2 regions of the Bacillus sp. M5A3_1b genome follow, and region 1 is predicted to be linked to the other one. Evidence: riboswitches for the same ligand, from Rfam matches in the RefSeq annotation. Region 1 holds a riboswitch; the other holds the start of a gene.
The links. Region 1 has a riboswitch for FMN ahead of ribD (bifunctional diaminohydroxyphosphoribosylaminopyrimidine deaminase/5-amino-6-(5-phosphoribosylamino)uracil reductase RibD). Riboswitches for the same ligand answer to the same signal wherever they lie in the genome.
Positions count from the first base shown of each region.

Region 1 (16,384 bases):
AAAACATACGTACAGTTTACATAATAATTTTATACACTAAAACGCAAACTCAATTATTCATATTCCCTTCTCTCCATTCTTTCGCTTTTTCATCAACACTACGTACAAACTCATTTTTTCCTTCCGTATATAACGTGCCATCATATGTATATTTTTCGGCTAATTCTTTCTTTAAGGTTGCATATGCCTCTGCTTCTTCACAATGAGCCATCATATAATCACGAAACGCTAAATGCCTTACTATCTCAGGATTTCCTTTTTCAAAAACGTGTAAGTGATACGAGCGTTTTTCCTCCGTTCCATGAATAAAATAACGACGTCTTGAAATACCATTTTCCCCTTTTACGATGTAACCAAGCTCTTCAAAACGTTCATTCCAATGATCTACTCTGTCGATACTCTCTACTTCCATAATCATATCTATAATTGGTTTAGCTGCCAGTCCTGGCACTGATGTACTTCCAATATGATGGACTTTCACCATTTCTGGCATCGCCGATTTTAATCGTTCAGCCTCTATTTGAAATTTTTCGTTCCAATGATCTTCATGCGGAACGACTACAATTTTTCTCATTTTAAACTCCCCTTTTCTTACAAGCTCGTCAAAAAAATGATCAGCGGTATGCACTGATCATTTTTTTATATTATTTAAAGTCTTTCCAAGTAAGGCTACTTTCACTTAACAGTTCTTCAAATGATTTATTCTTTTCACGTTCTTTTTGTTCTTGGCGCTTTCTTTCCAGTTCAGCTGCCTCTTTTTTCTCTTCTCTCACTTGCAATTCTTTCTTCTTATTCTTTAATTGCTGCATGAGTGAATCATTTAATTGATCGCCTAATGTAAGCGACTCTTTCTCTGGTCTATTCACTTGCGATTGTCTTTGCATTTGTCTTTGTTTCTTTTTCTTCATGCTACTCACCTTTTACTTTTTTCTCCATTATAGTAGATACACAATGAACTCGACAATAAAAAAGGTTCTTTACTCTATTATTCACCTTTTGTAAATATGTTAATTTTTCGAAAAAACTAAATTTTTATATAGATATAATCCTATGAATCTATTAAAATTATGTCGTATGATGTCAGATTATAAAAAAAAGGAGAAATGAATTATGTGGAAAAAAATCATTCCTGCTGTTGCCGTTTTAAGCACCATAACTTTTTCAAGCGTATTTGCCGCTCCCCCATCCCAGATTCCAGCTGAACAAAATCGCTACGTAGACGTACAAATGCTTGGTATTAATGATTTCCATGGACAACTAGATACTGTTAAAAAAATTAATAACAAAGAAGCTGGTGGCGCTGATTACTTAGCTACTTATTTAAAAGAACGTAAAAAGCAAAACCCTAATACACTTCTCGTACATGCTGGCGATATTGTCGGAGCTAGTCCACCAGTTTCAGCGTTGTTACAAGATGAACCAACAATTGAATTTTTAAATGACTTAAAATTCGATGTTGGTACAATCGGAAACCATGAATTTGATGAAGGTATCGATGAAATGAAACGCCTCATTTACGGTGGATATCACGAGAAAACAGGTAATTTCAAAGGTGCTAACTTCCCTTATGTCGCTGCTAACTTCTATAACAAATCAACTGGTCGCTTATTTTTACCACCATTTACTGTAAAAATGGTAGATGGTGTTCCTGTAGGATTCATTGGCGTTGTTACAACTGATACGCCAAATGTCGTGATGCCTACTATGCTTAAAAATGTACAGATCACTGACGAAGTAGAAGCAATTAATAAATCAGCGCAACAATTAAAGCGTCTCGGTGTTAAATCCATCGTCGTCCTTGCCCATGTCGGCGGAACAACTGATGAGTCTGGCGTGACAAATGGAGACCTTACTCGAATTGCAAATGAAACAGACTCGGAAGTTGATGTTATTTTCGGTGGACATAGTCACACGTATGTAAATGGTACTGTAAATAATAAACTAATCGTCCAAGCGAACTCTTATGGAACAGCTTTCTCAGACGTAGATGTAACAATTGATCGTAAAACAAAAGATATTGTAAAGAAAAAAGCTGAAGTGATTACAACATATCATGAAGGTGTGGAACCTGATAAACAAGTAAAACAAAAAATAGATCAATATAAAGAAACAATCGCACCACTTGTAAATGAAGTTGTAGGAAAATCTACAGCACCTATCGACCGTAAACAAAATGATGCTGGTGAATCTACTCTTGGGAATGTAATTGCCGACGCACAGCGTCAAACGATGCAAGCTCAAATCGCGCTTATGAATCCTGGTGGCATTCGTAATGACTTAGATGCTGGCGATATTACTTGGGGCGAATTATATGGCGTTCAGCCTTTTGGAAACCAATTGATTAAAGTAGATTTAACAGGTCAAGATATTCGCGACATTTTAAATCAACAATGGCAAAAAGGAACAACAAGAATGCTTCAAATTTCAGGTATTCAATATACGTGGGATGCAAATAAACCAAGCGGTGAAAAGGTTACGAATATACGCTTAACAAATGGCGAAGAGTTATCTCCATCTAAAACGTATAGCGTAGTTGCGAATGCTTTCTTAGCTTCTGGCGGTGACGGATTCGTATCATTTAAAAATGGGAAGAATTCAGAAACTGGTCCAAACGACTTTGAAGCGCTCGTCGATTATGTAAAACAATTAAAAGAACCAATTCAGCCAGTTATTGATGGAAGAATTCAAAAGATAAATTAAGTATTTCCCTCATATGCGATCCAGATTTTTATTGTAAAGGATACGCACTTATACTTAATCCACAATATTAGCAAAACCTAAAAAGGATACTCGTTCTTACAATGAACATAGTATCCTTTTCTTTAGTTATCAAAATGTGATGTTTTGTTAAAATCATATTGTTGTAAAAATTGTTGTAACGCCTCTTCTACAAGTTTAGATTTTTGAATTCCTTTCACTTCTGATATAACGTCTAATTTTGCTAATATTTCTTTATTAATAGAAAAGGTACGTTTCTTTTTCTCTGTACTTATACTCATAATGGGCACAATTACTTCTTCTCTCTTTCTTAATAACTCATAAATACTTTGTAATTGCTCATAAATTAATAATTGATAATCCGTTTTCGCATATTGAAGGGCTGTCGCTTCTTGGAGTTGTAAGTGACGCGGTTCTTCTCCATCTCCTACAAAAATACGTTTCTTCTGTTCTCCATCATATTCGTATCCAATCAATCTTAATTTCTTTGATAATGTATATGGGCTTATTTCAAGACGTTTTGCTATAATAGCGATGGATTCACGTCTATTTAAGCAATCTATAATTTCTCCAATCGTCACAATTTCCCTCCTCCCGTGTTGAAATGACACTAGTATGGTATGTTACAATGATTTTCTAACAGTATATGCAAAACGAATAGCCTGTGCGATTCATACGATTTCAGAAAAGGAGGATTTCCATATGCTTTTTCGTAGCTATACCCCACAGTTTTATAATGAAAATAAACAACTCATTCCTAATAGTATTGCTACGATGGAAAGCGTTATGATCCATAATCGAAAACAAACTCTCCTTATGCGCGGGCAAAACATAGAGCAGCCAATTTTATTATGCTGTCATGGCGGACCTGGCATGGCACAAATTGGATTTATTCGTCATTTTCAAAAAGAATTGGAGAAACACTTCATCGTTATTAATTGGGATCAGCGCGGGGCAGGTAAATCCTTTTCAATGAAAGATTTCGGAGCAAATTTTACAATCGAACAATTCGTTTCCGATGCAAAAGAAGTGATTCAATATGTACTTAAAAAGTTCAATAAACAGAAACTATTTCTCGCTGGTCATTCTTGGGGAAGCATTATTGGGCTTAACATAGCACATCAATATCCACAGTATATCGAGGCTTACATCGGTATTGGGCAGATTGTACATATGAAACAAAACGAAGAATTGCTATATCAGCATTTAATTCGTTCTGCAAAAAAACATGATCATAAAAAAGCATTAGCGTCCCTTTTAAAATTAGGCAAACCACCATTTTTAGATACGAGACGCCTTATTATTCAAAGAAAGTGGCTTGGCACATTCGGTGGAGCAATCCAAAACGGATCTTCCTTTTCTTTCATACGAAAAGGCTTCTTTTCCCCTGAATATACGCTATTAGATTGGTTCAAGTTTCTCGCAGGAAATTTAAAATCTGGCGTTTTATGGGAAGAAATGTTGACAATCGATTTCTTTTCTTCTATTTCAAGCTTATCTATTCCGGTTTATTTTTGTTCTGGTCGCTATGATTATCAAACTCCTTATGCTCTCGTTCAGGAATATTGTGATGTGATAGAAGCCCCCATAAAAAAAATGATTTGGTTCCCAAATTCAGCACATTCTCCTGATTTAGAAGAACCAGAATTATTCGCTAATTCTTTACAATCAATTAAACAAGAGCTAGCTTTTCAACATTAGTAACAAAAGGCTCTTTTACATTTCATAGAAAACAATTTATAATAATATGTCGCAACTATGTATAAATATAGCAAAGTGCTTCATATTTACTTGCCTTAGCACAATAAAATTTTAGGGAGATTACATTTATTATGAATGCTGTACTCGTCGCAGTAGCAGTTATGCTATTGCTTAGTTTGTTACGTGTCCAGGTCATTGTCGCCATCATTGTTGGAGCTTTAACAGGCGGAATTATCGGTGGACTCGGTATTTCAGAAACTATTAATACTTTTACAACTGGCCTTGGAAACAGTGCTCCAATCGCTTTAAGTTATGCAATGCTTGGCGGTTTCGCTATTTCCCTTTCCAAAACAGGACTTCCAGATGCTATGATTCAAACTGCACTAAAATGGATTGGCAATGAACAAGACACGAAAAAACAAGTTTATTCTAAAATACTTATTTTATTCATCATTTTAACGATGGCTTGTTTCTCACAAAATGTGATTCCTGTTCATATCGCTTTCATCCCCATCTTAATTCCAGCACTTTTAAAAGTATTAAATGAGCTGAAAGTGGATCGCAGACTTGTTACATGTATTATTACATTCGGATTGATTACTCCTTATATGTGGATTCCAGCAGGGTTCGGAAAAATTTATCATGACGTATTGCAAACAAATGCTGCGCAAAGCGGTCTTACATTTGATGTCGCACTTATTCCAAAAGCAATGACTATTCCAGCAATTGGTATGATTATTGGATTATGTGTAGCCGTATTCATTACGTACCGGAAACCTCGTACGTATGAAATAGAACAAGTTCATACTACCGCCAATGAAATCGTTCCCTATACAAAACGTAGTATTACTTTCGGATTATTATCTATCATGGCCACATTAACTGTTCAATTAGCAACAGAATCGATGATTTTCGGTGCTTTAGCAGGGATTATCGTCTTATCAGTAAGTGGTAGTCTACCTCTTAAAGAAGCAGATGCGATATTAACAAGCGGAATGCGCATGATGTCCTTTATCGGTTTTGTTATGATCGCTGCCGCTGGATTTGGCGCTGTTCTTCGAAAAACAGGACATGTTGAATCTCTTGTGCAAACGAGTGCACATATAATTGGAAATAATAAACCACTCGCTGCATTTCTTATGCTTGTGATTGGGCTTCTCGTTACGATGGGAATTGGTTCATCCTTTTCAACCATCCCTATCTTAACAACAATTTTTGTACCTCTTTGCATACAGCTTGGATTTAGTCCAATGGCTACAATTGCAATTATCGGTACAGCCGGAGCGCTAGGCGATGCAGGATCACCAGCATCAGATAGTACACTTGGACCAACATCCGGTTTAAATGCTGATGGTCAACACCATCATATATGGGATACATGTGTACCAACTTTTCTGCATTATAATATACCGTTACTCATATTTGGCTTTATTGCCGCCATTACATTATAAAAGGTGCGTTTTATACGCACCTTTTACTTTTTTATTTTTCCTTTTAATTGTTGCAACGCTATTTTCCCATTTTCTTCGACACAACTCTCCATTTGCATGAATGACGGACCTGTCCACTCACTGTCTATACTCCCGTTCAGTCCAATAATTTTTAACTTATCCGGTATACGGATATTTAAATTTTTCGCTGCTTGAATTAACTCAAAAGTAACCTTTTCACTTGAAGTTACAATTCCATCTATATACGGAGAAGTTTGCAAGAATGTAATAAACTGTTTATTCGTATACCCTTGTACACATACTTCTCGATAAGAGATTCCTTCCTCCCAAACAGCGTCTAAAAATCCTGATATGTGATCTTCCATTTCTTCACTATCTTCTCCCTCATTGAAATAAGCAAGGAAGTGACAGCCTTTTTCTTTTAATAAAGAAACCGCTCTTTGTCCATTTTCATAATAATTTGCATGGGATTTTTTTTCATCAATCACAACAAAGGGAAGTGGAATTTCTCCTATACTTTTAAAAACAGATTTTGTCAAAATAACACCTGCAACGTTATTTTCCTTCAACATATGTATGTATCTATCTTTATTCTCTATATTACAAACAATGATTTGATATCCTTCTTTATATGCTATTTCCTCAATACAATGTAGCAAAGTGATGTTTGATGGGTTATATACATTATCTACAAGTAATGCAATTATCGTTGAATTCTCTTTAAACAATGGCTTTGTTGTACTATTTGGCCTATAACGTAATTCCTCAATTGCTTCCTTTACTTGTTTAACTGTGTCCTCATGAACGTATCCTTTTTCGTTAATAACTCGTGAAACGGTTGCGACTGAAACACCTGCTAATTTTGCAACATCACGTATAGTTGCCACATCGTCACCCCTTAATATGGTAATAGATTACAATTTTACGGTAACCTAAATTACAATATTCGTCAAGGTTAATAACTTATATTTCTGAAAATTGTTACATCATTACACTAAACGATATTCTAACTGAATTTCATGTAGAATTAGGATATTATCATACCCAATACGTGGAATTTCTTTCTTTATTTCTCGTGCTTTTTCCACTGCATTCACATATAAATGAGTCATCACAAATTTACGTTTTTGGTAAAATCGTAACGCATTCATATTATCATTTGTTGTTATGAGCCAAACCCGCCCGCACCGTTCTTCTTCTGCAACTTGTAATACACAATCTACAAGTTTCGTCCCTATTCCTTTTCTTTCTTCAAAGCTATCTAACGACACAATTTCACACATATTTCCGGTCACTTCATATGTTATAATTCCGATTATTCTGTCATCTGAGAGCGCAATAAATCCTGGCAACTCTTCTAACTGATGCCCCTTCCCACGTGAAACCATCAATGAACTCCCCCAGTTCTCACACATGAACATTCGGATTGTTTCTTTCATCGCTGGCGTAATTTTTTGTATATACACCATTTCCTATTTCTCCCCTTTTCTATCATTGTGATACAATGTAAGTGTATCACATGTAACGGTATTTGGAGGATGAGGTAAAGTATGAAACGTTTTTTTGCAGCATTGTTTACTATACTAGGTGCGATAACTGCCCTTGGGATTTTCTTTACAAATAAAGTGATGTACTTAAAGAAAAAAACAGAGGAAGAAGTACTCGAAAGAGAAACGAAAAAACATTTTCGTATAGAGGATTTTGATGCTCTTCATAAAGAAGAAATTCATATTCCCTCGCAATTCGGATATGATCTTCACGGATATTACATTCCTGCTGGTCATTCCAATAAGTTTATGATTTTTTGTCACGGCGTAACTGTAAATAAAATGAACTCTGTAAAATATGCAAGGTTATTTTTAAACAGAGGGTATAATGTCGTTATTTATGATCATCGTCGTCATGGTAAAACTGGCGGAAAAACAACAAGCTATGGATACTATGAAAAACATGATTTAAAATCTGTAGTTGACTGGCTAAAAAGTCGCTTTGGAACAAATATAACACTCGGTATTCATGGTGAATCTATGGGAGCTGCAACACTTCTTCAATACGCAGGACTTGTAGAAGATGGTGCTGATTTCTATATTGCAGATTGTCCTTTTTCTGATTTCTACGGACAATTACAACACCGTTTAAAGGTTGAATTCCATTTACCTAAATGGCCCTTATTACCTTTAGCAAATGCTTTTTTAAAAGTGCGTGACGGTTATACGATTCGCGAAGTTTCACCAATCGATTGTATAAAAAATATTAACAATCCCGTCCTCTTTATTCATAGTAAAGATGATGATTATATTTTAGCTGATATGACGAAAGCACTATATGAAGCAAAAGAAAACAATAAACAACTTTATATTGCAGAACGCGGTGCACACGCTTGCTCTTATAACGAAAATAAAGAAGAGTATGAAGCAGCCGTTGATCAATTTTTAAACTCATATGTAAAAGAAACAAAAAACAGGCTTGCATAAGCCTGTTTTTTTATTGCGCTAAAACGTCTGTAACTTGTTCCATATTTTCAGAAATCCATTGCATTGCATCATCTAACGTTGGAAATTCTGTCGTTTGAAATGTTACTTCATCTTGAAGTAACCAAACATCCTTTGCCTCTTGCCCTACACCTGCAATGGACCAATGTAACAAACTATATGGATGATTATCATTCAAAAATGATGCCCACGTGCGCTCATTTGCAATGTTTCGTAATGTATGTAATTGTTTATCCATCTCTCGTCACCTAACTCTATTCAGTTATAAAAAACATTATAACACTCTCTTCTCTCCCAAAGAAAGTGCTCATTTTACCCCGCTATTTGCGGGCAGTAAAACTCCCACCTCAAAACTCAACTAAAACAAAGAAGTTAGGTGGGAGATTTACTGCCCCTAAAAGCCCGATTGATTCAACTAATAATTAGTGGGGGGATACCTCCCCCACTAATTAAAGTTTCACTTTATATTGTCAAGTACTTCTCTTAATTATATGATGAAATTAAGCGTTTGGGAAGGAGGGATAGCGTTGGCGAAAGTACAAATTAAAGTAAATGATAATGGCTCTTTTCGCGTTACAGGGGACGTGGAATTAGTCGATTCACAAGGGAATGTATTCCCAGCAAAACCGGCATTTTCTTTATGCCGTTGTGGTTTATCAAAAAATATGCCTTATTGCGATGCTTCGCATAAAGGGAAATTCGAGTCTGTCGTTAGAGCACCAGAGGCAGAATAATTTTACATGTGACATGCACATTTTTTTGTGCATGTTTTTTCTTTTCATTAACTCTCGTCCCCCTTTTCCTTACAACATTCCTCTTCCTTACAACATTCCTCGTACTTTTGTCCTCATTCCAACTTACATATATTTTCACACAATTCTTCACATTCGAATATTTTTTTCTAGCCTTTTATTTTTTTTGTGCTATAATTTGAGCAAACAACATCCTTCGGGGTCGGGTGAAATTCCCAACCGGCGGTGATGAAGTGCAAACTTCTAAGTCCGTGACCCGTTTTCAACTCGAAAACGGTGGATCTAGTGAAACTCTAGGGCCGACAGTATAGTCTGGATGGGAGAAGGATATGTTTTCTAGTAATTTTATATAGCGAATACACTTTTATTTCAGTATGCATATTTTTAAAGTTTCGTTTTGAATCTTTATATATGTTTTATTTTGTATACTTATGTTTCTATACTGAAATAAAAAGATACGACTAGCGTTTGAAAAATTCGATATTTTTGCTAGGTTTTTTCCTTATGCAAAAATACCAATCATCGTTAGGTTTCTTTCCTGTACTTTCGTATTCGAACTATATTTCTAGAAATCACGTCTCCCAAACCCCAAGGATATAAAATCCTTGGGGTTTTTTGATTTTTTCAGGAGAGGTGAAGAGAATGACAGATCAAGAATATATGAGGATTGCCCTGCAGTTAGCAGAAAGGACATCTGGACAAACAAGTCCAAATCCTATGGTTGGTGCTGTTGTTGTAAAAGAAGGAAACATCGTCGGTATTGGCGCTCATTTACGTGCCAGTGAAGAACATGCAGAAGTTCACGCTCTTCATATGGCTGGTGAAAAAGCAAAAGGAGCTACCGTTTATGTAACACTTGAACCGTGTAGCCATTTTGGAAAAACACCACCTTGTTGTGAATTGCTCATCAAAAAAGGAGTCAAACGGGTTGTAATTGCTACTCTTGATTGCAATCCTCTCGTTTCTGGTACTGGAAAAAAGAGATTAGAAGAAGCTGGCATCGAAGTAACTACCGGTGTTCTTGAAACAGAAGCCACCTTATTAAATCGTTTCTTTTTTCACTACATGAGAACGAAACGTCCATTTGTAACAATAAAAACAGCGATGAGCTTAGATGGAAAAACAGCAACTGTCACGGGTGAAAGTAAGTGGATTACAGGTGAAGAAGCACGAGCTGATGTTCACCAATATCGTCATACACATGATGCGATTCTCGTTGGAGTGAATACAGTTATAGCTGATAATCCGCATTTAACGACAAGAATTCCTAACGGGGGTAAAAATCCTATTCGTGTTATTTTAGATACCCATTTACGAACGCCACCATCTTCTCATGTCATAACAGATGGTTTAGCACCGACATGGATTATTGTCGGTAAGGATGTAAATAAAGAGAAAATAGCTTCTTATGAATCTGAAAATATAGCTATATTCCAAATGAAAACAAAACATATAGAAATCAAGGACCTCCTTTTCTTTCTTGGAGAGAAGCAAATTCTTTCTCTATTCGTTGAAGGTGGCCAAACAGTTCACGCAAGCTTCTTACAAACAAAGCATCTCAATGAAATTGTAACTTATATAAGCCCCAAATTAATTGGCGGGAAAGATGCCCCTACTTTATTTGGGGGAAATGGTTTCGCAGCATTGCAAGATGCACTTTCCTTGGAAATTCAAGAGATGAAACAAATTGGTGATGATATAAAAATCGTTGCGAATGCCCAAAGTGAGGTGACGGAATGTTTACAGGAATTGTAGAAGAATTAGGAACGATTGCAAACATGCAACAAAGAGGAGAAGCGATGAAGTTAACGATCCATGCAAATAATATTTTATCAGATGCTCACTTAGGTGATAGTATCGCGGTTAACGGTATTTGCTTAACTGTAACGAGTTTCACAACAACTTCATTCACAGTGGACGCAATGCCTGAAACGATGCAATCAACATCACTTCGCATGCTTAAACAACACTCTAAAGTAAATTTAGAGCGGGCGATAGCTGCAAACGGACGATTCGGTGGACATTTCGTTTCAGGACATATTGATGGCATCGGAACGATATTAAACAAAAAACAACACTATAATGCCGTCTATTACAAAATAGCTATTGCTGATGAATTGCTGCGCTATTGTTTGCATAAAGGATCCGTTGCTGTTGATGGAACGAGTTTAACAATATTTGATATAGACGAATCTTCCATCACAATCTCACTCATCCCGCACACAGTAAGTGAATCTGTTATCGGAGAAAAGAATGCCGGTGACATCGTAAACATTGAGTGTGACATGATCGGTAAATATATCGAACGCTTTATTTCTAAACCTGTAAAACAAACAGGTTCAATGAGCGAAAGCTTTTTACAAGAAAACGGATTTCTATAAGGGGGAAGCATTATGTTTCATCGTATTGAAGAAGCTCTAGAAGATTTAAAACAAGGAAAAGTCGTTATCGTATGCGATGATGAAAACCGTGAAAATGAAGGCGACTTTATCGCTTTAGCAGAGTATATTAAGCCAGAAACGATTAACTTTATGATTACACATGGGCGTGGTCTCGTTTGTGTACCGATTACGGAAGTATACGCAGAACGTCTACAATTAGAACCAATGGTAGCTCATAATACAGATTCGCATCATACTGCATTTACAGTGAGTATTGATCATGTTTCTACAACAACAGGGATTAGCGCTCACGAACGGGCGACTACGATACAAGAATTATTAAACCCTGCATCAAAAGGTGCTGATTTCAATCGTCCTGGACATATCTTTCCATTAATCGCGAAAGAAGGCGGTGTCCTACGCCGAGCTGGTCATACAGAGGCTGCCGTCGATTTAGCACAGCTTTGCGGAGCAGAACCAGCTGGAGTCATTTGTGAGATTATTAATGAGGACGGTACGATGGCTCGCGTACCTGATTTACTACAGTGCGCAAAACAATTTGATATAAAAATGATTACAATAGAAGATTTAATTGCTTATCGCCGCCACCATGAAACACTAGTGACGCGAGAAGTGGAAATTACATTACCTACAGATTTCGGTACTTTCCATGCAATTGGCTATTCTAATTCATTAGATACGAAAGAGCATATCGCACTCGTAAAAGGTGATATTTCAACAGGAGAGCCTGTACTTGTACGCGTTCATTCAGAGTGCTTAACAGGAGATGTATTTGGCTCATGTCGCTGTGATTGCGGACCACAACTCCATGCTGCACTTGCTCAAATTGAACGTGAAGGAAAAGGCGTTCTTCTTTATATGAGACAAGAAGGACGAGGCATCGGCCTTCTTAATAAGCTTCGCGCTTATAAGTTACAAGAAGAAGGATTCGATACTGTAGAAGCAAACGAAAAACTTGGGTTCCCAGCTGATTTGCGTGATTACGGTATTGGCGCTCAAATTTTAAAAGATTTAGGTTTACAACATTTACGATTATTAACGAATAATCCACGAAAAATTGCTGGCTTACAAGGTTACGATTTAGAAGTAATCGAGCGTGTACCATTGCAAATGCCAACAAAAGAAGAGAATAAAACGTATTTACAAACGAAAGTAAACAAATTAGGACATTTACTAAACTTATAATTAAGGGAGAGATTTATTATGGTATTCGAAGGTCATTTAGTTGGTACAGGATTAAAAGTTGGGGTTGTTGTTGGACGTTTTAATGAATTTATTACAAGTAAGTTACTCGGCGGAGCTTTAGATGGATTAAAGCGTCACGGTGTAGAAGAAACTGATATCGATGTTGCTTGGGTTCCTGGCGCATTCGAAATTCCTTTAATCGCTAAAAAGATGGCTAATAGCGGAAAGTATGATGCTGTAATTACGTTAGGTACTGTAATTCGTGGTGCTACAACACATTACGATTACGTTTGTAATGAAGTAGCAAAAGGAGTTGCATCTTTATCACTACAAACAGACATCCCAGTTATTTTCGGTGTATTAACGACTGAAACGATCGAGCAAGCGATTGAACGCGCGGGCACGAAAGCAGGTAATAAAGGCTATGAATCCGCCGTTGCTGCGATTGAAATGGCTCATTTATCAAAACAATGGGCATAAAAAATAAAAAAGAGGCTGCGGCCTCTTTTTTATTTTTTCACTTTTTTCCGTACATCTTTTATTAATTCATCCATTGTTTTTCCTTCTGTTTGTATACGAAGCGTTTGTGCTGTTCTCCATACATTCTCTCTTTTCTTCGCTTCTTCTATAATAGTAATTTCTTTTCGCACTTCCTTTAAATCTTTCCCTTCTGTTTTCAATCCAAAATGTTCAGCTTTCGTTCGAAAATGTTGTTCAATTCGTTGTTGCATTTCTTTTTGTTCAGGATTTTCGGCAGCCTTAACTGGATCAGCACTTATTGCTTTTAGTAAAATTAGACAAGTCATAATCGCTAATATATATTTGTGCATGTAAAATCCTCCAACCCAATATAAATTACATATTTACTATGTACAATTGGGGCTTGGAAAATTCGTCCACCAAAATTCTTTTTTTCGCTCAAAAACCAATAGTATCAAGCTTTCACAACTATTTATTACATTTTATTTACAAAAAAAGCAAACTCTTTTACAAGTTTGCTTTTTATCTATCTTATAATGCACATTCTTCAATCTCAAACCCTAAATCTTCAATCATACCCCAGTCTGCAGTCGGTTCTTGTCCAGCTGTCGTTAAGTAATCTCCAACAAAAATAGAATTTGCTGCAAATAAACCGATTGGCTGCACAGAGCGTAAATTGATTTCACGTCCTCCTGAAATACGAATTTCTTTCGTTGGGTTTACAAAACGCATCATCGCCAGTACTTTTAAACATTCTATCGGCGTTAATTCTTTTTGTCCTTCAAGCGGCGTACCCTTTACAGCAACAAGGAAATTACATGGAATTGAATCTGCATCTATACGTTGTAATTCAAATGCAATTTCAGCACGTTCTTCTATTGTCTCCCCCATTCCAAAAATTGCCCCAGAGCATGGTGAAATGCCTGCTTGTTTCGCTTTTTGAACTGTATCAACACGATCGTCATACGTATGAGTGGAGCAAATACTTTCGTAATTATTTGCATGTGTATTTAAGTTGTGGTTATAACGATGTACACCCGCTTCTGCTAAACGTCCTGCTTGATCTTCGTTTAAGAAACCTAAACAACAACAAATCTTCAAATCTGTCGTTTCACAAATCTCCTTAACTGCTCCAATTACGTGATTCACCTCTTTATCCGTCGGGCGACGACCAGATGCTACAATACAATATGTACCCGCTTTACGGCGAATTGCTTCGTGTGCTCCTTCTACAATCTTTTCCTGCGTTAGCCATGCATATTTATCAATCGGCGCCTCTGAAATAATAGACTGTGAACAATATCCGCAATCTTCAGGACATAATCCAGATTTCGTATTAATAATCATATTCAATTTTACTTTCTTACCAAAGTGATGATGGCGAATGATGTAAGCTGCATTCATAATTTCTAACACTTCTGTATCATCAGCTTCTAATATTGCAATTGCATCCTCTTTCGTAATCATTTTCTCTTCTACTACGTCATGTGCAAGTTTTTTCCAATCCCTTTTTGTTTGTACTTGTTTCATTTCATCTCTTCCCCTCTTTTTGTTATATGCATAAATAAAGCGTGATACGTCGCCATTATCCCTTCATTTTCCGTGAAGTCTCTTTCGTATATGCGAAGCATCGCACGAAAGAGTGAGGGACTTTGACAATATGATTCTTCATTACTATTGGTCGCTCCTACTTTTCGAATAGAGTGTAGAAACTCCCTAACTTCTGTAAATCTCTCTATGTAACATGTTTCAGAAACATGCACATCCCCTGTTTCTATTTCACACATATGGCGCAACTGATTTTTCGAATAAAAACGTTGCCCAATCGATGTTTCATTTTGTATATTTTTTTCTTCTTTCGCCCGCTGGAACGAAGCATGCAATTCTTGAAATGTTTCCTGTCCAAACGTTGAAAAGAGTAATATCCCATCTATCGACAAATAATGAAATAAATTTCTTATCACTCGTTTTAAATCATTTAGCCATTGAAATGTGGCATTTGAAATAATAACATCATATGTTTCTTCTAGTCGTAATCTTTCGATATCCTCACAGTAAAACGTTACATTTTTCACATTTTGTCTAGTTTTCGCTACTGCAATCATACTTTCAGCAAAATCAATGGCTGTAATATGTGCTTTCGGAAATAAGTTTGATAATTGCTCTGTAACATATCCTGTTCCGCATCCAAGTTCTAAAATACGTATCGATGAATTTGCACTATATCGCCGATTCAATGTAGAAAGTAATGAATGTGCCATCTTTTTTTGTACATTTGCATATTGATCGTAGGATACAGATGCCGCGTTAAACCGTTTTTGAAGTAACGTTTTGTTGATCATGTCGTATCCCCTCTACAAATTGAATTATCTCATTTCCGCAATATTCGAAATTCGTTACGCATAATGCATGTCCAGCCTCACTTACTACCTTGAGCGTGGCAGTCTCATTTTCAGCCATACTACGCGCTGCAGACAATGGACAAATTACATCCTGCTCTCCATGAATAAGTAGTATAGGGACTTTAATTTCTTTCAGTTCTTCTCTCATATCTGCTTCTATTAAATACTCCAAACCTAATTGCAAAGACTGAATAGAGTCACCTTTAAAGCGTTTTATCATATTTTCAAACCTTTTATTCTCTTTCAGCTCATCTTTTGTAAACATATTTTCATAAAACCGCTTGAGCGTATCTTCTTTCTTTCTCGCTAAATTCTTTTTCAGCCGTTCTACATGCAGAGTATTCCATCCACTCGTATAATCGCTCGTATTTGTAAATTTGACAGTACCACCAATTAGTACGATACCTTTTGCCTTAACCTTTTTATGAGCTTGAACTGCTGCTAACGCTCCTAGTGACCATCCAACTAAAATTACATTTTCATCTTTTGCTACATCTATTATTCGCCCTGCAAATTCACTTTGTTCTTTCACATTACGCCAATTGATACATTGAACAGAATATCCTTTAAAATACGGCAGAACTAAAGTCCAAACACCTTCTTCCATTCCCCATCCAGGAATAAAAATAACCTTTAGCTCTTTCATACGAAAAACCCCTCTTCTTTACCAATGCGTATAATATGCTGAATAGCCCATTTCAAATCAGCTATTGTATGTTGGGACGTAACTGCAAAACGGACCCGTGAACTATTAACTGGAACCGTTGGTGGACGAATTGCAATTGCTGCAATACCTACCTC
Region 1 covers NZ_JBKEZY010000001.1:408,098-424,481, forward strand. Annotated here, with positions in the region: gene ACLBWW_RS02090 (GrpB family protein) at 50-574, opposite strand; gene ACLBWW_RS02095 (YqkE family protein) at 645-908, opposite strand; gene ACLBWW_RS02100 (bifunctional metallophosphatase/5'-nucleotidase) at 1,111-2,700, shown strand; gene ACLBWW_RS02105 (ribbon-helix-helix domain-containing protein) at 2,823-3,299, opposite strand; gene ACLBWW_RS02110 (alpha/beta fold hydrolase) at 3,421-4,419, shown strand; gene ACLBWW_RS02115 (Na+/H+ antiporter family protein) at 4,551-5,870, shown strand; gene ACLBWW_RS02120 (LacI family DNA-binding transcriptional regulator) at 5,894-6,757, opposite strand; gene ACLBWW_RS02125 (GNAT family N-acetyltransferase) at 6,860-7,339, opposite strand; gene ACLBWW_RS02130 (alpha/beta hydrolase) at 7,421-8,344, shown strand; gene ACLBWW_RS02135 (DUF2552 family protein) at 8,355-8,600, opposite strand; gene ACLBWW_RS02140 (CDGSH iron-sulfur domain-containing protein) at 8,890-9,096, shown strand; FMN riboswitch at 9,303-9,446, shown strand; gene ribD (bifunctional diaminohydroxyphosphoribosylaminopyrimidine deaminase/5-amino-6-(5-phosphoribosylamino)uracil reductase RibD) at 9,757-10,869, shown strand; gene ribE (riboflavin synthase) at 10,851-11,495, shown strand; gene ribBA (bifunctional 3,4-dihydroxy-2-butanone 4-phosphate synthase/GTP cyclohydrolase II) at 11,508-12,701, shown strand; gene ribH (6,7-dimethyl-8-ribityllumazine synthase) at 12,720-13,181, shown strand; gene ACLBWW_RS02165 (hypothetical protein) at 13,211-13,531, opposite strand; gene bioB (biotin synthase) at 13,713-14,711, opposite strand; gene bioC (malonyl-ACP O-methyltransferase BioC) at 14,708-15,523, opposite strand; gene ACLBWW_RS02180 (alpha/beta fold hydrolase) at 15,489-16,229, opposite strand; gene bioF (8-amino-7-oxononanoate synthase) at 16,226-16,384, opposite strand, start outside.

Region 2 (16,384 bases), on a different contig from region 1:
AGTCGTTGTAATTAATCCGCCGGCTGAACATTTCTTACAAGTTTGGCAAGAGGAAAAGGAAGTAGAGCTCAGTAAAAAACTACCTTCTGAACTTGTTGAACTATTCCATCTCGTTGTAGAAAGTGAACAACAACAAGTGGTTGAAATTAATTTACAAAAAGGGAATTATGTAGTTCTTATGACGCCGCTTTACAACCAAACGAAAATTCGTGGTGCTGTAGCTGTATTACGTGATATGACGGAAGAACGCCGTCTTGAGAAGATGCGTCAAGACTTTATTGCGAACGTATCACATGAACTTCGTACACCGATGGTAATGCTTCAAGGGTATAGTGAAGCGATTTTAGATGATATTGTGCAAACGAAAGAAGAAATTAATGAGTTTGTTCAAATTATTTATGATGAATCCGTTCGTTTAGGTAAACTTGTAAATGAACTATTAGATTTAGCGCGTATGGAAAGTGGTAATGTAGAGTTACATATAGGTGAAGTTGATATTCATCCTTTCGTTGAAAAAATAGGTCGTAAATTCCAAGGAATTGCAAAGGATAAAGAAGTCGCATTAACGGTTGATTTCCAGAATCCAATTGAACAATACCCGTTTGATGCAGATCGTATGGAACAAGTATTGACGAATTTAATTGATAACGCAATTCGTCATACGAATGCAGGCGGACATGTAACGCTTGTAATTAATACGAAAAATAATGGTCTTACTTTTGAAGTACAAGATTCGGGCGCTGGTATTCCAGAAGAAGATATTCCATTTTTATTTGATCGTTTCTACAAAGCTGATAAAGCAAGAACACGTGGGAAAAAAGGTGGAACGGGGCTCGGGCTTGCGATTGCAAAAAATATTGTGCAAGGCCATGATGGTAAAATTGCTGTTTCAAGTGTTGTTGGAGAGGGAACTACATTCTCTGTATATTTACCGAATCGTATAATTTAGATATGCGTTTTTAAAGTTGATAATGAATAAAGTTCTACTGTTTTTTATTTTTTTGTAAAATCAATTAAATAAATAATAGTAGAACTTTTTTTCTATCTTAGTCGAATGAAGAATAGCAAGAGGGGTGTCGTGAAGCGATGAAATTATATACGAAAACAGGAGATAAAGGGACAACAAGTGTAATAGGCGGCAGAGTGGATAAAGATAATATCCGAGTTGAAGCATATGGCACGATAGATGAGGCGAATTCTCATATTGGATATGCAATGACTAAGCTACAAGGCGGATCTTTTGGAGATATTTACAATGAACTTGAAAATATTCAACATGAACTATTTGATTGCGGGGGAGACTTGGCGATAGTAGAGGGGAAAATTCCTTATAAAGTAACGGTTGAAATGGTTGAAAGCTTAGAAAGAAGGATTGATTCGTATATAGAAGAAGCACCGCCGTTAGAGCGTTTTATTTTACCAGGTGGAAGCGAAGCGGCAGCTGCTATTCATATTGCACGTACAGTTGTAAGGCGAGCAGAACGATGTGTAGTGTCCTTGCAAAAAGAAGGGAAAATAAATGAAGTTGTTCTAAAGTATGTAAATAGATTATCTGATTATTTGTTTGCGGTAGCTAGAGTAATAAACGCTCGATTACAAGTAAAAGATGTGGAGTATAATCGCAGTGCAATCGTTTTTCGTGATAAAAAAGAGAAGGAAGTGGAGTGATTCACTTTCTTTTTTTGTATACTTTTTTCTGTAATATACCAAAATAGAGAAGGTATGGTGTTAATTAGAAAACGGAGGATGTATATGAAAGTGTTAAAATGTAGCATCATGTTATTGACGGTATTGTTTTTATCTCAATTACATGTGTACGCAGAGGGAAATCAATGGACATGGCCTGTTGAAGGGCAGATAAGTGATTATTTTGGGACAAGGCATGGAAAACACTACGGTATAGATATAGCAGCACCGATTGGCACGCCTGTGGCAGCTATTCAAGAAGGTAAGGTAACAAAGTCTTATTATTCAAGTAGTTATGGAAACGTTGTATTTATTAAACATGGAGAATATGAGGCTGTGTATGCGCATTTAAATAAGAGATATGTAGTTCAAGGGGATTATATTTCAAAAGGAGAAATAATTGGAGAAGTAGGAAATACAGGAGAATCGAGAGGTGCACACTTACATTTAGAAGTTCATCAAGGAAGATGGACGATGGCGAAAAAGAATGCGATGAATCCATTGCTTGTTCTAAATGAACAGAGAAATGAAGTTGTGTCCTCATCCTTATATGTCGTCCAAAAAGGGGACACTTTAGTTAGTATTGCACGGAAATTTAGTATGTCAGTTAAGGAAGTTAAAGATAAAAATGGACTGCAGCAAGATCGGATTTATCCAAATCAACAATTATACGTAAAGTAAAAAAAGAGCTAGTTAAACTAGCTCTTTTTTTTACCAAAAAATAAAGACACATATAAATCCAGAAATAGCTAAGTAGCTATATAAGTAAAATACTTTCGTTCTTGTTTTTTCGTTCGTTCGAAATAGTACAATAGTCGGTTCAATTAAACCGATTGTCAAACAAAGTAAACCAAGAAGCATACAACCGATTGAAATGGAGTACAGGGCGATTTGTGGTGCTTGAAATGGAATCATCCATTTTAATAAAAATGCAATAAGTGCAGTGTAGCAAATGCTGCCGATGTATTTATTCAACGGTGCATTAGAACGGAACCCTGGAAGTTTTTTTAAGAAAGAACGGGAAACAACTTCAGTTTGTAAAGATGTGTGCTCTTCAATTATTTTTTGAGCTTCTTTTCCTTTTTGGAAAAGGGATAATATCCAGTTTCGCTCACCTTGAAAAATAAATTGAGAAGTTGTCAAATAATGATCCACCTTCACTTTATTCCAACTCTTCCATGGGTGACGCTCACACAGTTTTAATTTACTCTCTGTTTTTTTATCATACTGATAAATACTGATGCCATCTTCATCGAAAGCAGCATAGTATGTCTCGCTTGAGAATGTGCCTAAATCAATTGGACAGTAGAAAAGTAATTCTTTTTTTAAGTAAAAGTATTCTTTTCTTAAGTTTTTTTTCATTGCTTCTCGAATAGAGTGTCTCTTTTCTTTTTTCATGACATTTCCTCCATAATCCAGAAAATGTTCTTATCTTAACAATTCAACATCTTATCACTTTTCATTATATATGACTAGGGGATTCATAGGGGAAATGCCGAATACTAAAAAATCTGGGGTGTATTGTAAAATATAGTAATTGGTTTTAATTATATAAAATTAATAACTTATTTTTAATAAGTTACACTTTTTTTGTTCACAATACGATTATGTTGTTGTATAATAAAGTGGAAAATAGAATATCGGTCTATCTTCGGGGCAGGGTGAAAATCCCGACCGGCGGTGATGAACTATATGTGATTTTGTTCTAAGCCCGCGAGCCGTTAAGGCAGGATTTGGTGTGATTCCAAAGCCGACAGTATAGTCTGGATGGGAGAAGATGGAGGTTCAAGCGTTCAAAAAAGATATGGATTTGAACGTCTGTTTGATGTGCCTTAAATTCTCCCTTTGTGTAAAACACAAAGGGTTTTTTCGTTCTATGAAAAAGTAGGCATAGCAGAACCTTTCCACTTTCCATGAGATGATCGATGGAAAAGGAGAGAGAAAGATGAAACAAAAAAACAGTGTAGTGCAGATGGTGAGTGTAGCGATGCTAAGTAGTATTGCATATTTACTGATGATGTTGGATTTCCCGTTTCCAGGGCTTCCGCCATTTTTAAAAATTGATTTTAGTGATGTACCAGCTCTAATTGCAGCAATTATTTTCGGGCCAGTTGCAGGGATAATTGTAGAGGCGATAAAGAATATTTTACATTACGGGATTCAAGGGAGTTTAACGGGAGTGCCAGTTGGAGAAATTGCTAACTTTATTGCAGGATGTTTATTTATTGGACCGGCAGCTTTCTTATTTAGAAAGTATCGTACTGTTAAGAGTTTAACGACAGGATTAATGCTAGGGACAATTACAATGGCGCTCATTATGAGTGTATTAAATTACATCATTATATTCCCAGCTTACACTTGGTTTTTAAATTCACCAGCTATGTCTAGCGAGGCTATAAGAACAACGGTTGTAACGGCAATCTTACCATTTAATTTGATTAAAGGAATTGTTGTGACAATTGTATTTGTAGCGTTATTCTCACGCCTGAAAGTATGGGTGTTTGCAAAAATGAAAAATGCATAAAATATAAAATAAAACCATTAGTAGTATGGAACTACTAGTGGTTTTTTATTAAGTAGAATGAAAATAGAAAACAAAAAATATCCCTCATATGAATGAGGGATATTTTTTGAAGTTAATAAAAGACTATTCGAATTTTAAAGAGTCGCCATCAAATGATTCATCAGCAACTTTAATTGAGTCAGTTGGACAACCTTCGAATGCATCCATCATATCTTCAATTAATACATCTGGAATTTCAACGATACCTTGGTTATCGTCTAACGTTACAAATGCAATACCTTCATCATCATAATCATAAATGTCTGGTGCAGCAGCGCCGCAAGCACCACATGCGATACAAGTATCTTTATCAACGATTGTATATTTTGCCATCTTTTTTCCCTCCTGATAATATGTATGTGAAAAGCTCGCCATAAAAATTATAACCTTATTGTAAAACGGTTTTTAAAACTTTTCAACATAAAATTATAATGATAATCCTTATCAATTAGAGTGTCAACTAATTTTTGCATTATGTCATAAGATTTTCAAAATACGTAAATGTTATTTCGTTTGGTACAATATACTATATACAAGTACATAGTGCCGATATGATAAGTTTAATGAGTAAGTGCAATCATACTAAAAAGTAATTAAGCTAGATTGAAAGGTGGAAGCGGTAATGCAACTACAATATACTTTATTGTATTGTTTAAAACAATTGAATGGTGAAAGGACCGTTTCTTCTATTTATTATTTATTAAAAGGAAAACGATCTTCGCAAACGTTACAAGATGGAAATATGTTCCGAATTTCATTTTTGTTTGGAATATATAAATCGTTAAATAGAACAGACTATGATCGTGAAGTTGCAAAGTTGTTGCAAGCAGATTTGATTCGAGAAATACATGAAAATACATATTTGTTAACATCTAAAGGTAAAATGCAGTTACATACATGGGAGGAAGTGTATGCTTTTCCTGCGCATTTACATGGTTTACACTATGGTGAATTAGGTGAAACATTTTGGAAACGATTATCATTAATTATTCAAACTATATCTAATTTACAACAGAATAATACGAAGTTTATTCCCATTCAACAAGATACAGAAATAATGATGTGGGTAAAACGTTTTTTAACAGGTATACCATATAGGCGAAGTGAATTGGCTAAAAGATTATGGAAAGAAATATATAATCTTTTAGGAAAAGGTGATGTGGTAGAAGCGACGATTGTAACATATAGATTAACAGGATATGAACGTATCGGTTGTACATTGCAGCAATTAGCGGAAATTACGAAACAAGATATATTCCGGGTGTATTTTTTATTTTGGGGTACAATTCACTTCTTTATACAAGAAGTTCACGATAAAGAAAATGAATTTCCGCTATTGGCTGAGATTATCTCTTATCCAAATGAGAGAGCTGATTTATTTAGTTTATCAACGAAAAAAACATATAATTTTTGGAGACAAGGACGCTCTTTAGATGAAATAGCGACAATTAGAAATTTAAAGGTTGCAACGATAGAAGATCATTTTGTTGAAATTGCTTTGCGGGAAAAAGAGTTTTCAATCGAGATGTTTATGGAAAAAGACAAAATAGATAAAGTAACAAAAGTAATTGAGGCATTACAAACACGTAAGTTGCGTGAGTTGAAACAAGCGGTTGGAGAGGGTATCTCTTATTTTGAAGTTCGTCTTGTATTGGCGCGGATGGAGGGTATAAATGAAGCTTGAGGAATATTTATATAGATGGTTTGGATATTCTGAATTTCGTACAGGGCAAAAAGGGGTCATTACAGATTTATTAGAGGGAAAAGATGTTATAGCAATGCTCCCGACTGGAAGAGGGAAGTCTATGTGCTATCAACTTCCAGGGCTAATGCAAGAAGGAACCGTGCTTGTTGTATCACCATTATTATCTTTGATGGAAGATCAAGTTACACAATTAAAGTATGTTGTGAAAAACCGAGTAATAGCATTTAATAGTTTTCGGACATTACATGAAAAAAGAGAAGCGATGAAAAAATTAGCTTCATATAAATTTATTTTTGTTTCACCAGAGATGTTGCAGTCGGAAGTGTTAATAAGAGAATTGAAGAAAGTTCATATTTCATTATTTGTTGTGGATGAGGCTCATTGTATTTCACAATGGGGTTATGATTTTAGGCCAGACTATAAAAAACTAAATGTAGTCATTGAAAATATCGGGTCTCCTACGGTGCTAGCATTAACGGCAACAGCGACAAAAGATGTACTCCGAGATATAGCAGAGAGTTTAGATTTGAAGAAAGTGACGCAGCATGTATACTCTATTGATCGTCCAAATATTGCGATGGAAGTACAATTTGTGGAGACGATAGAAGAGAAGAAAGAAGCGCTTTTGGATCAGGTGATGTATTTACAAGGGCCAGGGATTGTATATTGTTCAAGCAGAGCGTGGACAGAACGTTTAACGGAGTATTTAAGAGGAAAAGGCGTGACTGGTGTCGCTTTTTATCATGGTGGTATGGAACATGAAGAGCGTATGTTAATTCAACAGCAGTTTATGAATGACCAGTTGCAGCTTGTAATATGTACAAGTGCTTTTGGTATGGGAGTAAATAAGTCGAATACGAGCTATATTATTCATTTTCATTATCCGACTAATATAGCTTCCTATTTACAAGAAATCGGAAGAGCTGGAAGAGATGGTGAACCGAGTATAGCTATCTTACTATGTAGTCCGTTAGATCACGATTTACCAATTTCGATAATTGAAGATGAATTGCCAAGTCAGTCGCAAATACAATTTTTATTCTCTTTACTACAAGAAAGAATGTTTCAAACGAAAGAATTACCAATAGAAGAGGTAGAAGAAATTTGTTATAATGCAGCAAGATTTAATGAACAATATTGGCGTTTCATCCGCTATCATCTTGAACAGCTTGGAATCATACAACAGCGAAAATTAAAATTAGAGAGCTTGTCAGATGAAATTATGAACAGATTAATAGCTGAAGTAGAAATAAGGCTACGTAATAAATATAGTGAGCTAGAAAACATGAAGTCGTGGATACAAGTGAAAGAATGTAGGCGTGAATATTTGTTACAACAGTTCGGTTATAGAAAAGAGAACGAGTTGAAAAATTGCTGTGACTATTGTGGTATTACAAAAACAGATTATAAAAAAAGACAAGCGCAACAATCGGATTTCGACTATAATTGGGAAACAGAGTTACAAAAGCTTTTCGGTCTAGAAAAGATGGGGGAATGATGAACATTCAAAGGCATAATATTGAAGATATGAGTCCGAAAGAAATAAGGCTGAATCTGTATATCACACAGTTCATTATTATCGGTATCGGTTGTTTACTAGCATATGTATTATTCCGAGATATAAAATCGGTGTATAGTCTGTGGAAGTGGGAACCGGTGTCTATACTTATAATAGGTGGCTTGTTGGCAATTGGTATTGTGTTATTAGATTATGTTGCAATGCGAGTATTTCCAGAGTCTTGGTTTGATGATGGTGGTATTAACGATAAGATGTTTCAAGGAATGTCAGTTATGCACCTACTCGTTATTACGTTCATTATCGGCTTTGCAGAAGAATTTTTATTTAGAGGTGTAGTGCAGACGCACTTTGGAATTGTAATAGCGAGTTTAGTATTTGCAGTGTTACATATTCGGTATATAACAAAGCCATTTTTGTTTTGTTTCGTCTGTTTCATTAGTTTTGTCTTTGGTTATGTGTTTGAATGGACAGAAAATTTGTTTATAACAATCTTTGCACACTTTCTTGTTGATTTTATAATGGGACTCCAATTAAGAAAATAAATGTAAGGTGGTGGTGAACAACATGAGAAAACGAATTCCTGATTTCGAAGAGGAATTAGAAGTTGAGCGAGTGGAAGAAAAAGAAAGTTTACCGCCGCGTAGTGAAATTCATAGAAATAAAGAGAAAAAAGAAAAGTTTAAAATGAATCATATTTTCGTCCGAGTTTTAACATTTCTATTCATATTACTACCAATTAGTATCTTATGGTATACAGATAAATATATTCAGGTGAAAAGTGATGGTAATAACGCTGGGAAAAGTGCGTTTGAGGTCATTTTCTTTGATTCAGCTAAATCTGAGTCTGAGGCAACATCTGAGAAAGTAGTAACGCATACGGTAAAAGAAGGAGAAACTTTAGAAAGTATAGCGAAGCAATATTTTTCAGATGAAACTGGGATTGAAGTGATTAAAAAGTATAATGATTTACAAGAAGATGAAGTGAATGTAGGTCAAGAAATAAAAATTCCGATAAAAGATAAGTCCGCAAAGCAGGATAGCTAGTAACATACCTACTATAAAAGCTGAGGATTATCTTTATGCGGAAGGGAGTGAAAATATATGATATGGATTATCTTATTAAGTGCTCTCATATGTATTGGTATTATATTTCTTCTTGTAATGTATACAGAAGCGATGCGTAATACTGTGTTAGAACATACTTTACTTTTTGAAGAATTTCCGAAAAGTTTTCAAAAAGTAAAGATGTTTTTTATTTCTGATATTCATAGAAGGGTCATTTCAAGTTCGTTAATTGAACAAGTAAAAGGAAAAGTAGACCTTGTAATTATTGGCGGTGATTTAGCGGAAAGAGGTGTCCCTTTATCGAAAATTTCTGCAAATATACAAAAGTTAAGAGCGATAGCTCCTGTATATTTTGTGTGGGGAAATAATGATTATGAGATTGAATATCATGAATTAGATGCTTTGTTATTAGAAAATAATGTGAAAGTTTTAGATAATACAAGAGTTGTATTTGAGTCTGAACTAGGAGAAAAAATTTGTTTGCTCGGTGTAGATGATGTTGGTTTGAAGCGTGATCGTTTAGATTTAGCTTTGGCTGATTGCAAAGAAGATGGTTTTCGCATATTAATTAGCCATAACCCTGATATAATAAATAAAATGTCTGGAAAAGAACAAATTTCACTTGTGTTAAGTGGACATACACATGGAGGACAGATTCGATTATTCCCATCTAAAAAATATTTAAAAGGTGGCGTATATAAGCATTCAAATATGACTCTTTTTGTTAGTAATGGGTATGGAACAACGTTGATTCCACTTCGCTTCCGAGCACCTGCTCAAACACATATTATTACGTTATGTGGAGGGAAATGATGCCAACTCTAAACGGGAAATATAACATAAAAGCTGTTTCCAATATAATTGGAATTCAGCCGAGTACGCTTCGTGCATGGGAAAGACGATATCAAATTATTGCCCCAATGCGGAATCATGCGGGGCATCGATTATATACAGAAGAGCATATTCAAATTTTGAAATGGTTAATGGACAAAGTTTCTTCCGGCATGATGATTGGACAAGCAGTTCAATTATTAGAAGGGAATCGTTTGCAGAGTAATGTTCAAAAAGAAATACATTACGATAGAGAAGTTGTTTTAGTGGACGATTTACTGCAAGCTTTGTTAAAATTTGATGAAATTACAGCTTCTGCATTGTTAAACGAGGCTTTTAGTATTTATGCAACAGAAAAAGTCATAGCAAGTATTGTTCTTCAAGTGTCAAATAAATTGTTAACGTTAAAAAATAATAATGAAGTTACAATGGTGCAATTCCAATATGTCGTATCATTTTTACAAACTCGTCTAGGAATGGTGTATCATAATGCAGCATCATTTTCTTCTATACACAAAGTTGTTGTGTTAGAAAATAATATGTTGAAAGGGTTTGTTTTCTCAACGTATTTACGCTTAAAAGGATATGAGGTGATATATATTAGGTCAAGCTTAGCGGAAGATGGTATTTTGTTAGCTGTTGAGAAAATACAACCTACATATGTAGTAGTCTCTTTTGATGAGGAACGAGAACTTAAGAACGCGATGAAAGACATGAATTTGTTGCAAGAAAAAAGTGAGAAACTTTCTGTTGGGTTTATAGGAGAAATAGGTGCTCGAGATCAGTTGAACATTCAAACATGCCTAATTGGTGATACGAAAGAAGAATGGGATGATTGGTTAAAAATGTTAGAATAGTTGTTCGAAAAGAACCATCTATTTTCTATTTCATATAATAAAAATTATATTCATTGGTTACGTAGGGAGGGTATGAGATGAGGCTGGAACGATTAAATTACAATAAGATAAAAATTTTCTTAACATTTGATGATTTATCTGAACGAGGATTAACGAAAGAAGATTTGTGGAGAAATGCACCGAAAGTACAGCAATTATTTCGTGATATGATGCAAGAAGCAAATAAGGAACTAGGGTTTGAAGCGGATGGCCCGATTGCAGTTGAAGTATTTTCTCTACAAGCGCAAGGAATGGTCGTAATTGTAACGAAAGAACATCAAGATGTGGATACAGATGATGAGTTCCGTGACGAGTTTATTGAAATGCAAGTGACTCTAGATGAAAGCGAGCATATACTTTATGAGTTTGCTACACTAGATGACGTAATTAACCTGTCGAATCGTTTATATAACCTTGATGTAACTGGCGGAAAACTATATACGTGGGATGGGCGTTTCTATCTTTGGATGGAAGAAGAGGAGCAAGTTCAATTACTGAAGGCAGATTTTATAGCTATTTTAGCGGAATATGGTAATCCGTCTACAGCAACTATTTATCGTCTAATGGAGTATGGTAAAGAATTAATGGCTTCTCAAGCAATTGAACAAATACACAATTACTTTGTGAAAAAACAAAACCTTAGCTAATATAACAAAGCTAAGGTTTTGTTTTTTATTTGGAGAAACCTAAAATGTTGGTCTGAAAATGTCAAAACGATTAATGGTATAGCGGGAATCATAAATATTTGGGCGCTCTTTACTATACTTAAAAATATCTTCTTAAGTTGTTATATATAAGTAAAATAAAAAATATTTAAATATTTAAGTATTTTACTTTTCTAAAAGCAATAAAAGGACTATAATGATAGTGAAAACGCTTGCAACAGGAAATAGTTTGTATATATTTGTTAGCGTTTTCTATTGCATTCCAAATTTAACGGTGTATACTAGGCAATGAAGGTTTACTAAACAAGTGAAATTACAGGGGGTTTACTTACTATGGTAGCCGAAAAGGGAACTCAAACAAAAACACAACAACAAAGGGAACAACATTTTGAACTATTGAATTCGACACAAATTGTTATTAGTGAAGCGTTAGAAAAATTGGGTTATCCAAACGAAGTATATGAATTATTAAAAGAACCAATTCGTATGATGACAGTGAAAATACCAGTTCGTATGGATGACGGGACTGTTAAAATATTTACAGGATATCGTGCACAACATAATGATGCTGTTGGTCCAACGAAAGGTGGAATTCGCTTCCATCCGAATGTAACAGAAAATGAAGTGAAAGCACTTTCAATCTGGATGAGCTTAAAATGTGGTATTGTTGATTTACCATACGGTGGAGGTAAAGGTGGAATTATCTGTGACCCACGTGAAATGTCATTCCGTGAGTTAGAAAGATTAAGCCGTGGTTATGTACGAGCAATTAGCCAAATCGTAGGACCGACGAAAGATATTCCAGCTCCAGATGTATTCACAAACTCTCAAATCATGGCATGGATGATGGATGAATATAGCCGTATTGATGAATTTAATTCACCAGGATTTATTACAGGTAAGCCACTTGTATTAGGTGGATCACATGGACGTGAAACAGCAACGGCGAAAGGTGTAACAATTTGTATTCGCGAAGCTGCAAAAAAACGCGACATTGATATTAAAGGTGCACGCGTTGTTGTTCAAGGATTCGGTAATGCTGGTAGCTTCTTAGCTAAATTTATGCATGATGCAGGCGCGAAAGTTATTGCAATCTCGGATGCTTACGGTGCATTGCATGATCCAAACGGATTAGATATTGATTATTTATTAGACCGTCGTGATAGCTTCGGTACAGTAACAAAACTATTTAATAATACAATTTCAAACAAAGAATTGTTAGAACTTGATTGCGACATTTTAGTTCCAGCTGCAATTGAGAACCAAATTACAGAAGAAAATGCTAATAATATTAAAGCAAAAATCGTTGTTGAAGCTGCAAATGGTCCAACAACATTAGAAGCAACTAAAATTTTAACAGATCGCGGAATTTTACTTGTTCCAGACGTATTAGCAAGTGCTGGCGGTGTAACAGTATCTTACTTTGAGTGGGTACAAAATAACCAAGGTTACTACTGGACTGAAGAAGAAGTAGAACAACGTTTAGAAAAAGTAATGGTAAGATCATTTGATTCTATTTATGAAACAGCACAAGTTCGTAAAGTGAACATGCGCTTAGCTGCGTATATGGTCGGTGTTCGTAAAATGGCTGAAGCAAGTCGCTTCAGAGGTTGGGTATAATATTATATCGTGAGAAAACGTGATTCCTTTCGAGGGAATCACGTTTTTTTGTTGAAGTATTAGTGTGAGGTGTTGTATATGGAAAATGAAATGATGGAACGAGTAGAACAATTAGAAGAAAAGGTTAAGAGGTTAGAGGGAGAACTCTCAAGAACGATGAAAGCCGGAAAAACAAGTAATGTTCGGATGTTCGGAGAAGGACTACTGTTTTTAATATTTGGTGCAGTTGTAGTAGGGCCGATTATCGCTTTTGTAATCTCAATTCTTACTTGGATTGTTGAAAAATAAAATAAAAACAAAAAAGAACGCTTGTTCTACACGAACAAACGTGCTATACTTTCCTTAGATAAACAAAACGGAAATGATTTTAAGGAGAGATAAATGATGAAAATGACAGTAGACCAAAGATTTATGATGCCAGCAGATGTTGTAGAACGAGTGGAAGTATTAAGAAACAAACAAAGTAAGCGCGGCACATTATTACAATCTGTAAATAAATTTTTCGGTTTAGATACGAAAGAAGATTGTGTTTGGTTTTACGGTTTTTATGGAGTTGCTGTAAGTATTTTATTATTTATGGTGTTCACATCAAATATTTTCGATTTTCTCTTCGCGTAAGAAATATGCGATAAGGACATTGCTACCGAATACATATATAAAGAAGTAAGGTAATCTTCTGAAGCGGGAGTTGGTAGTAATGGCGATGTTTCCTATAGAGCGTAACTATATTGGGTATGGAAGTTCACGACCGGGAATTCCTCTTTCTAAAGTAAGGTTTATTGTAAGTCATGATACGGGGAACCCTGGTAGCAATGCGATAGGGAATCGGGATTATTTTAATGAAATACAACCGAAAGCTTCGGCACATACATTTATAGATGATAAAACAATATTGGAAATTGTTCCTATAAATGAAGTTGCCTATCACGTTCGATATGGTGTGCCGACAGATAATGACTTATATGGTTATGATGCTAATAAGGCTGCCATTGGAGTGGAACTTTGTTATGGCGGTGATGTTAACTTTTGGGAAGCATATACCCGTTTTACGTGGTATCATGCGTATTTATGTCAAAACTTCGGCTTGAATCCGAAGAAAGATATCGTATCACATAAAACACTTGACCCAGCTAGAAAGATTGATCCTGAAAATGTATTAGGGAAACAAGGTATTAAATTTCAGCAGTTTTTAGCAGATGTCTATCGGATGTATGTTTCGTTTAGATGACAAATATATGAAAAATGAATACAATAAAGATAGGTGCCTACTGCTGTAAGTAGGTTTTTTCTTGTTTTTATAAATAGCGTATTGGTAGAAGACTAGGAGTGAGCTGAGTATGCAGAAAGAAACAGCTATCATAATTGGAGGCGGTCCGTGCGGATTAGCAGCAGCAATTTCGTTGCAAAAGGTAGGGATAAATCCGTTAGTAATTGAAAAAGGAAACATTGTAAATGCGATTTATAATTATCCAACTCATCAAACATTTTTCTCTTCTAGTGAAAAATTAGAAATTGGTGATGTAGCTTTTATTACAGAAAATCGTAAGCCAGTTCGAAATCAAGCGCTTGCGTATTATCGTGAAGTAGTAAAGCGTAAATCTGTACGTGTAAATGCTTTTGAGCGAGTGGAGAAAGTACAAAAAGATGGAGAAGTTTTTCATGTTGAGACAACAAAGCGTGACGGAAGTACAGAAATATATATAGCGAAATATGTTGTTGTAGCAACTGGATATTATGACAATCCAAATTATATGCATGTTCCCGGCGAGGAACTGAAGAAAGTAGCTCACTATTTTAAAGAGGGACATCCTTATTTTGATCGAGATGTAGTAGTTATAGGTGGGAAAAACTCGAGTATAGATGCCGCGTTAGAACTTGTTAAAACCGGTGCGCGTGTAACGGTTTTATATCGCGGAAGTGAGTATTCACCAAGCGTTAAGCCGTGGATTTTGCCGGAGTTTGAGGCGTTAGTACGAAGCGGCACAATTCAAATGCATTTCAGGGCTCACGTGAAAGAAATTACTGAACATACATTAACGTTTACAGTCGATGATGAGGCATATACAATCCAAAATGATTTTGTATTTGCGATGACTGGTTACCATCCTGATCATAGTTTCTTAACGAAGATGGGTGTTCGGATTGATGAAGAAACAGGACGTCCGATTTATGCAGAGGATACAATGGAAACGAACGCTGAAAATATTTTCATTGCAGGTGTAATTGCTGCTGGAAATAATGCGAATGAAATATTTATTGAGAACGGTCGATTTCATGGGGATGCGATTGCGCAAACCATTGCGTCAAGGGAAATATAAAAAGAAGCTGTCGAAATAAACTTCGACAGCTTCTTTTTAATTGTGCATAAACATATTTTGGATTGTTTCATGAGAATTTGTATTTTCTAATGCAACTAATAATTTAATACGTGCTTTTTGAGCATTTAAACCGTATGTGAATACAATACCCATATCTTTTAATTGTTTGCCGCCACCTTCATATGAATATACATCTTGCACGATGCCATTGAAACAGCGAGAAACTAATACGATAGGGATTCCTTTGTCGATTAATCGTTCTAGACTAGGAAGTGTTCTTGGAGGTAAATTACCTTGTCCAAGTGCTTCAATAACAATCCCGTCTACTGGAAGGTTTTCAATTGCTGCTAACAATGTATCGTCCATACCAGCGTATGCTTTTAGAACAACTACGTTTTTAGAAACCTTATTTACTGAATATGTTTCATGGTGTACTAAAGCGTGATGGAATACAACGCCGCGCTTTGTTACCATACCAATTGGTCCATACTGTGGACTCTGGAATGTTGCCACGTTACTTGTATGTGTTTTCGTTACATTTGTAGCGCAATGGATTTCGTCGTTTAATACGACTAAAACACCTTTTTCAGCAGCTTCACTACAGCTAGCTACTTTTACAGCCGATAAGAAGTTATATAGACCATCAGCACCTAATTCATTACTAGAACGCATTGCACCTGTTACAACGATTGGAATAGTTGCTTGCACTGTTAAATCTAAGAAATAGGCTGTTTCTTCTAATGTATCCGTACCATGCGTAATGACTACGCCATGAATGTTGTCTTGTTTTACTTTTTCATCAATGATGACTTGTAATTGTAACATTTCGCTCGGTGTCATATGAGGAGATGGTAGATGGAACACGTCTTCAACGATTAAATCAACATCGCCTTCTAAATCAGGAATAAATTTTAAAAGAGGATTTTTTTCACCTGGCTGTACGACCCCAGTTTCTTTATCTTCCTCCATTGCAATTGTTCCACCTGTGTGTAAAACTAGGATTCTTTTCAATGCTTATACCCCTTTCAAGTTGAAAAATACATTTAGAACATAACATGTTTTGAGTAAATTCGACAATGGAAATGTATAAAAGTATGCATCGAAAATGACAATAAAGTTAGCTGCTATATATACGATGTATAAAATCACGAAACGAAATGTGTAAAAGTAGGATAGGAGGGAGCAATTACATTGAAAAAGATGGAGAAAATTTTTATTCGTATATTAGTAATACAATTCATTTGTCTTTCTGTTGTGCAATTGTTATTTATACATAAGTCATCAGTGAAATATTTATCTAAAATTGTTTATTATGAAGGTGTCATGGTAAAAAACAAAGCAGAAATCTTACAGGTGAATAGGTAGTTTTCATTTTCTTCTATGAAGGATTATGCTACAATAATTGAGGATTTAATGACGTGAAGCAAATGAGAAGAAGCAGGAGAATACCTGCTTTTCGTTTTGTTTTATAAGTGAAAAAATGAGGTGTTACAATGGATAAACGAATTTCAATTGC
Region 2 covers NZ_JBKEZY010000002.1:268,692-285,075, reverse strand. Annotated here, with positions in the region: gene resE (sensor histidine kinase ResE) at 1-949, shown strand, start outside; gene ACLBWW_RS07650 (cob(I)yrinic acid a,c-diamide adenosyltransferase) at 1,087-1,668, shown strand; gene ACLBWW_RS07645 (peptidoglycan DD-metalloendopeptidase family protein) at 1,753-2,367, shown strand; gene ACLBWW_RS07640 (hypothetical protein) at 2,398-3,084, opposite strand; FMN riboswitch at 3,330-3,469, shown strand; gene ACLBWW_RS07635 (ECF transporter S component) at 3,632-4,210, shown strand; gene ACLBWW_RS07630 (ferredoxin) at 4,334-4,582, opposite strand; gene ACLBWW_RS07625 (helix-turn-helix domain-containing protein) at 4,872-5,933, shown strand; gene ACLBWW_RS07620 (RecQ family ATP-dependent DNA helicase) at 5,923-7,452, shown strand; gene ACLBWW_RS07615 (CPBP family intramembrane glutamic endopeptidase) at 7,452-8,015, shown strand; gene ACLBWW_RS07610 (LysM peptidoglycan-binding domain-containing protein) at 8,038-8,517, shown strand; gene ACLBWW_RS07605 (metallophosphoesterase) at 8,575-9,351, shown strand; gene ACLBWW_RS07600 (MerR family transcriptional regulator) at 9,351-10,226, shown strand; gene ACLBWW_RS07595 (genetic competence negative regulator) at 10,304-10,912, shown strand; gene gudB (NAD-specific glutamate dehydrogenase) at 11,264-12,550, shown strand; gene ACLBWW_RS07585 (hypothetical protein) at 12,629-12,838, shown strand; gene ACLBWW_RS07580 (DUF3961 domain-containing protein) at 12,932-13,168, shown strand; gene ACLBWW_RS07575 (peptidoglycan recognition protein family protein) at 13,248-13,778, shown strand; gene ACLBWW_RS07570 (YpdA family putative bacillithiol disulfide reductase) at 13,888-14,868, shown strand; gene ansA (asparaginase) at 14,905-15,879, opposite strand; gene ACLBWW_RS07560 (YpfB family protein) at 16,060-16,233, shown strand; gene cmk ((d)CMP kinase) at 16,362-16,384, shown strand, end outside.
Region 2: another riboswitch for FMN. It lies ahead of ACLBWW_RS07635 (ECF transporter S component); the one in region 1 lies ahead of ribD (bifunctional diaminohydroxyphosphoribosylaminopyrimidine deaminase/5-amino-6-(5-phosphoribosylamino)uracil reductase RibD).